One region of the Singulisphaera chitinilytica genome, then DNA from elsewhere that is predicted to be linked to it. Evidence: riboswitches for the same ligand, from Rfam matches in the RefSeq annotation. Region 1 holds a riboswitch; the other holds the start of a gene.
What was found. A riboswitch is a leader RNA that binds a small molecule or an ion and turns the genes downstream of it on or off. The one in region 1 is predicted to bind cobalamin.
Positions count from the first base shown of each region.

Region 1 (3,424 bases):
GGGTCTCGCGCTTGAAGAGGTTCGAGATCTGCGGCTCGATGCACTCATAGGCCCCCACGATCGAGGCGATGGTCGCGGTGGGGGCAATCGCCACGACGAGCGAGTTCCTCAGGCCGAACTGCTTGATCCGCTCGCGGAGTCCCTCCCAGCGCGCCGGATCCTTCGGGGTGATCCCCCAGAGGTCGAACTGGAGTTGCCCCTCGGCGGCGCGGGTGTCGGCGAAGGCAGGGTGCGGGCCGTGGACGCTCGCCAGGTCGCACGAGATGCTCAACGCCTGATAATAGATTTCTTCCTGGATGCGGAGGGAGAGTTCCTTCGCCTCGACGCTGTCGAATGGAAGCCGGAGTTGGAAGAAGACGTCCTGGAGGCCCATGAGGCCCAGGCCCACGGGGCGCCAACGCTGGTTCGACGCGGCCGACTCGGGCGTGGGGTAGAAGTTGATATCGACCACGGCGTCGAGGTAGCGGACGGCAGTGCGGGCCGTCTCCCCCAGCGCCTCGAAGTCGAAGCCCTCCTCGGTGACGTGCCGTCCGAGGTGGATCGAGCCGAGGTTGCAGACGGCCGTCTCGCCCGGGGAGGTCACCTCGACGATCTCGGTGCAGAGGTTCGACGAGTGCAGGACGTTCTGCGGGCGGAGGGTCTGGTTCGACTTGCGGTTGCAGGCGTCCTTGAAGTTCATCCAGCCGTTGCCGGTCTCGGCCAGCGTCTTCATCATGCGAGCGTAGAGGTCTCGCGCCGCGACCTGCTTGACCGCGAGGCCATCGGCCTCGGCCTGGGTATAGGCGACGTTGAATTCCTCGCCGTGGAGGTCGGTGAGGTGCGGCGTGACCTTGGGGTCGAAGAGGGACCATCGCTCGCCCGCCTCGACGCGACGCATGAACAGATCGGGGATCCAGTTTGCGAGATTGAGATTATACGTACGGCGGGCCTCGTCGCCGGTGTTGTCCTTCAGCTCGAGGAACTCCTCGACGTCCGCGTGCCAGGTCTCGAGGTAGACGGCGCAGGCCCCCTTCCTCCTGCCACCTTGATTGACCGCGGCGACGGACGAGTCGAGCGTCTTGAGCCATGGCACGATGCCGTTGCTGTGGCCGTTCGTGCCCTTGATGTGCGAGCCACGCGAGCGGATCCGGTGGTAGGCGAGGCCGATCCCGCCCGCATACTTCGAGAGCCGGGCGACGTCGGCGTAGCGGCCGTAGATCCCCTCGAGGTCATCGGCCGGGGAATCGAGCAGGTAGCAGGACGACATCTGCGGCCGGAGCGTGCCCGAGTTGAAGAGCGTCGGTGACGAGGGCATGTAGCGGTGCGCCGCCAACAGCCGGTAGAGCTCAAGCGCATCTCCAACGGTCGTGGAGAGTCCGCAGGCGACCCGCAGGAAGAAGTATGCAGGGGTCTCGATCACGTTGCGCGTGGTCGGGTGACGGAGCAGGTAGCGGTCGTAGACGGTGCGGAGCCCGAAGAACTCGAAACGCTCGTAGGAGCCGTCGGCGGCCGAGTTCAACTTCCTCGCCGAAGCGGCGACGAGCTGCGCCGTGTCGTCGGCGACCAGGCCGAGCCGCTGGCCCAGGGCGATGGACTGCGAGAATGAATAGATGTCCTGATTCATCACCTCCTTGTCGATGAAGCAGCCGAGGAGCCTGGCGGCGAGCTGGGAGTATTCGGGCTCCTCGGCAATCAAGGACGCGGCGGTCTGGATCGAGAGCTGGTCGAGCTCCTGGGTCGTGGCCCCGTCGAAGAGGCCGCCGATCGTCTTCACGGCAATCCGCATGATATCCACATGCGAGAGGCCGCCGGCGGAGCGCTGCACGGCTCGGACGATCTTGTTGACATCGACCGGCTCGAGGCTCCCGTTGCGCTTGCGGACCCGCATGCTGGTTTCCGTGGTGTTGGGGGTTCGTCCCGGCTCTTTCTTGCGCTCGTGGGTCCCGTTCTCCAGGGGAGATGCAATCGACAAGTCAATAGCCATAAAAATCACCCCACGTAATGATGATGTTTAAATTGAAGGATGTGATGACTGATGCCGGAGGGCTCGATCGCCGTCCGTCCCGGCAAGGAGGACATGCCTCACGACGATCGACCGGAACCGATGGCTGCCCTGGCCGGTTCCGCAAGGCGCGGAGAGGTGGCATGGCCTCGGATCCGACGGAAACGATCACCGCGGAGGCAGACCGAGCTCAACCTCGAAGGCGGTCGACTCTCTCGGAGGACGGGCGGGATTGATCAGGGGACGTGGCGGGGCGACGGCGAGACGATGCAGGCCGCCGGAAGGGATGGTGCGACCGGCAGAGTCGTTGCAATCCGATAATCGAAGCACGGCAATGAACCTTCCTGCCGGTCCGGGCAGTGTATGCCGGTCCCGGTCGTGCAGGAGGCCTCCGCACACGCGGATCTTGCCATGCCTGCGCTGTGCCCGGGTCCGGAGCACGAATGGCGCCACTCGACGGGCAGGTCTTCTGGCTTACGGCTGGAACGAGGTCGGGCGGCCTTCCCGCGGATGGTCCCGCAGTGGCAATTCAAGCCCGAGCCTCTCGCCGATTACAGCAGCGGCCCTGCGCCGGATTCTCACCGGCTTCCCTTTTCATCCGCCCGCATGAACGAGCGGAACCCGTCGATCTTGTGAACCATACCTTGGAAAACCGGGGCCCGCGAGAAACTCCTCGTCAAGATTTGGCGGCCAGTCCGTATAACCAGGAAAATTGTTCAGGAGCAACCTCGGGCATTCGTTCGGCGATCTCGGCGGCGAGGCTCTCGTAGCGTTCCGGCTGTCGGCAGACGTAGTCCTGCGCCTTCGCCGCCTTGCCCGAGAAGGATCGCCCTTCAAGCCCCCAGGCTGCGTTCAGATGGCCGATGATCGAGGCGTAGTCGAAGGTCGTATAAACGCCCGTGCGTTGCGTTATGGCCGCGTAGTGGTCGAAGAGATTGTGGTCGCGGCCGTCCGACATCCGGCTGCCGGGCATGGAGATGAGGCGTTTCAGCATCGTGCGGTAGGTCAGGATCATCTCGTCCGGGTCGCGTTCGAACAACTCGGCGATGACCTTGGTGTAGAAGACCTCGTGGCGGGTCTCGTCGGCGGCGATCTTCCGGCAGATCCGCGCCAGGTTCTCTTCCCCGTGCTCCTGCGCGAGCTTGCCGAGCTTCCCATGCGTCATGCGGGTCGCGCGTTCCTGGAAGGCGGCGTAGAGCAATCCCCCGTAATTGTTGCCATCGCAGCCGGTGGTGAATCCATTCTTGATGAGGTGATGCACCGTCGTCTCGACCGCCCTCATGTCCACCCGCCCGGTCAGGCGGAGGTAGGCATTCAGCAGGTCGCCGTGGCGATTCTCCTCGGCCGTCCAGCCCCTGAGCCATTTCGCCCAGGGGGTCTCCGTCTCGAACGGGTCGTTGACGATGTGCTCGAGGGTGATGGCGTAATTCGGGAGCGCCTCCT
Region 1 covers NZ_CP186274.1:5,671,231-5,674,654, forward strand. The annotation lists gene ACOYYX_RS22560 (ribonucleoside-diphosphate reductase subunit alpha) at 1-1,963, opposite strand, end outside; cobalamin riboswitch at 2,424-2,621, opposite strand; gene ACOYYX_RS22565 (acyl-ACP desaturase) at 2,658-3,424, opposite strand, start outside.

Region 2 (3,424 bases), 4.3 Mb from region 1:
GCCGGTGGCCAGGGCGGTCAGGAGCAGGACGAGGAGCCGCGTCCCCGCGACCGGCACTCCCACGGCCATCGCCTGCTCCTCGCCGAGCAGGAGCGCATCGAGCCGATGGTGCAAGCTCAGGAGCCCGGCGATCCCCAGGGCGATCGGCAGGGCACAAAGGCCGACGTGCTCCCACGACTGGTTCCGCACGCCCCCGACCATCCAGAAGAGGAGCTCCTGGATGCGGTGGACCTCGGTGATGACCATCACGAGCGAGACCCCCGCGATCGTCATGCTCCCCACCGCCACGCCCGTCAGCAGCAGGGTCGGGCCCGTGCTGTGGCCCTCGAAGTACGTGATGGCGTAGACGAACATCGACGAGGCGAGCCCGCCGCAGAAGGCACACAGGGGCAGCGACAGGAAGACGGTCTCGGCGATGCCGCTGTGGATGGCCAGCACCGCACCGAGCGCCGCGCCGCCGCTGACGCCGAGGATGCTGGGGTCGGCTAGCGGGTTCTCGAACGTCGCCTGCAAGGCCGCTCCTGAGGTCGCCAGGGCCGCCCCGACCAGGCCGAGCAGGAAGACCTGCGGCAGCCGGACCTGGAGGATGAGAAACCGCTCCGTGGCCGGGACCGGGCTCCCGCCGCCGAGGTCCAGCCCTATCGCTGACGCCAGGACCCGGGCGACGTGCGACGTGGGGATCGACACCGAGCCCCAGATCGTCCCCAGCAGCGCGAGCACCGCGTAGGCGAGGCCGAGCAGGGCCGCGATGGTCATCGCACGCCTCATCGCGGGGCCCCGTCGCCGGCGAAGCGGTCGGGATGCAGGGCCTTCGCCAGCCGCTCGGCCCCTTCGACCACGAACTGCGAGATGCTCGTGATGTACCGCCCCTCGATCGTCACCAGGCGGTTCTCTTTCACCGCGCGGAGCTGCCGGAGGATCGGGTGGTTCGCCACCTGCGCCTGCCGCTCGTCGTCCTTCCAGAGGGAGAGGAGCACGATGTCGGGGTCGGCGGCGACGACGCGCTCGGGGGGGATCTCGACCGAGCCCTCGAGCCCCATCTCGGCCGCCACGTTCAGGGCCCCGGCGTCGCGGATGATGTCGTCGATGGTCGTCTTCTTCCCCGAAGTGAATCCGGCCGACCAGAAGAGGACACGGGGCCGGGTCGTTGCCCCTTGCAAGCGCTCGGCGAGTTTTCGTCGCCTCGCTTCCATCCCTTCGACCACGCCCTTGGCCTTCCCGGCCTCGCCCAGTCGCTTGCCCAGCTTGAGGATGCCCTCCTCGATCTCGGCGACGCTGTTCACGGCCTCGTTGCGGTAGGTCGAGCGCCCCGAGTTCTCCAGCAGGCGGAGGGAGTCGGCCGTATTATAAGGCGCGACGAGGATCAGGTCCGGTCCCAGGGAGAGGAGCAGCTCGACATGGATGTCCCGGAGCCTCGCGATCTTCTCGGGATAGCGGCCCGCTACGTTCGAGATCGTCGGGTCGTCGACGAGCGCGGTGACGCTCACGACCCGCTCGGTCGGCACGAGCTCGGTGAGCATCTCGTCCGTCGCCAGCGTCAATGACGCGATGCGGACGGGCCTGGCGTCGGGGTTCGCGGTCGATCTCGACGCGTCGCCGCAGCCCGACGCCGCGAGGATCGCGAGGCCGGCGAGGGCCCAGGCCGCTCGGAGTAAGGCGTTTGGTCGGTTCATGGGTTGCCCGTGCTCCCGATCGCGAGGGTCGACGCTCGGTGGCCTGCGGCTCCCGACTGTGGTAAGAACGTCAGCGAGCCGATGGCGCCTGGGGTTGGCCGGGGGCTCGTCGAGGGCGGAGCCGGGGGAGTGCATGCGGGGGCGACTGGAGGGGCGGCGAGCCATGAACGCGAACTTTCGTGCCGGGTCGGGCGTGAGGGTGGGCTCTGGCCCTCGGGCACCAGGCCCGTCGCCGGCGAATCGCGAGCGGCGCGCCCAAATGCTTGCGGCCGAAGCATCGGAACAGCACCTCGACGGGCAGGTCTTCTGGCTTTCGGCTCGTAACGGCACCCGGGCGGCCTTCCCGCCATACCTGGCAGTGGCACAATCGGCCCGGGGGCCTCGCCGATGACAGCGGCGGCCCCGCGACGGATTCTCACCGTCTTCCCTATTCTCTCCCTCGCCGGATCGTGGGCGTGGAGCACCCGTCGGGAAGCCAAAATTAGAGCGAAAGGCCCGGCCGACCGTCAAGTCTCGGCGCGAAATTCACGAATCGTTTCTCATAAAATCACACCGAAATCCTGTCGATGAGCGACGATGGCGTCGCGACACGCCGTACCGCGTGGTCTCCCGCAAGGACGATCCGCGACGACGTGCCCTTCCCCCTCGAGAACCCTCCGCGTTGAACAGAAAGGTTGTCATGACGTTGCTGCGTCGAGCTTGCTTCCTCCTGCTTTTGCTGGCCGGTTCCCACACGAATTCTCCGCTTGCTCGCGGTGACGAGCCGAAGGCGCCGGCCCTGGCCACCAGGAATGTCGTGGTCGTCACGGCCGACGGCCTGCGCTGGCAGGAGGTCTTCCGCGGGGCCGAAGAGTCCCTGCTGAACAAGAAGGACGGCGGCGTGGCCCGGGTCGACGAACTCCGCCGCGAGTTCTGGCGCGATAACGCCGAGGCCCGCCGCGAGGCGCTCATGCCCTTCCTGTGGACGGTCGTCGCCCGCCAGGGGCAGATCTACGGCAACAACGACAAGAAGAGCCCGGCCCGCGTCACCAACGGCAAGAACTTCTCCTACCCCGGCTACAACGAGCTCTTCACCGGCTCCGCCGACGACCGCATCGACAGCAACAACAAGGTCCCCAACCCCAACGTCAACGTCTTCGAGTGGCTGAACAAATTGCCCGCTTATAAGGGCAAAGTCGCGGTGATCGGGTCGTGGGATGTCTACCCGTTCATCTTCAACCGGGAGCGGAGCGGCCTCTACATCAACGCCGGCTGGGTCCCCATCGAGCGCAAGAACCTCTCGGAGGGTGAACTCGTGCTCAACCGCATGATGGCCCAGACGCCGCAGACCTGGGAAGGCTGCCGCAACGACGCCTTCACCTTCCAGGTGGCCCTCGAGCACCTGAAGCATGAGTCGCCGTCGGTCATGTACATCGGCCTGGGCGACACCGACGAGCACGCCCACGAGGGCCACTACGACCACTACCTGCACGCCGCCCACAACGCCGACGGGAACCTCAAGATCCTCTGGGATGAGCTCCAGGCGAACCCCAAATACAAGGGCACGACCACCGTCATCTTCACCACAGACCACGGCCGCGGCGATCCGCCGCAAGGCTGGCGCAGCCACGGCGCCAAGATCGATGGCTCCGAGGCGATCTGGCTCGCCGTCCTCGGCCCCGATACCCCCGCCCTCGGCGAGCGTTCCGACGCCGCCCTCATCACCCAGAGCCAGGTCGCCGGAACCGTCGCCGCCCTCCTCGGCGAGGACT
Region 2 covers NZ_CP186274.1:199,959-203,382, reverse strand. The annotation lists gene ACOYYX_RS00725 (FecCD family ABC transporter permease) at 1-756, opposite strand, end outside; gene ACOYYX_RS00720 (ABC transporter substrate-binding protein) at 765-1,673, opposite strand; cobalamin riboswitch at 1,953-2,156, opposite strand; gene ACOYYX_RS00715 (AP protein) at 2,353-3,424, shown strand, end outside.
Region 2: it holds a riboswitch for cobalamin, as region 1 does, so the genes downstream of both, ACOYYX_RS00720 (ABC transporter substrate-binding protein) here and ACOYYX_RS22560 (ribonucleoside-diphosphate reductase subunit alpha) in region 1, are expected to answer to the same signal.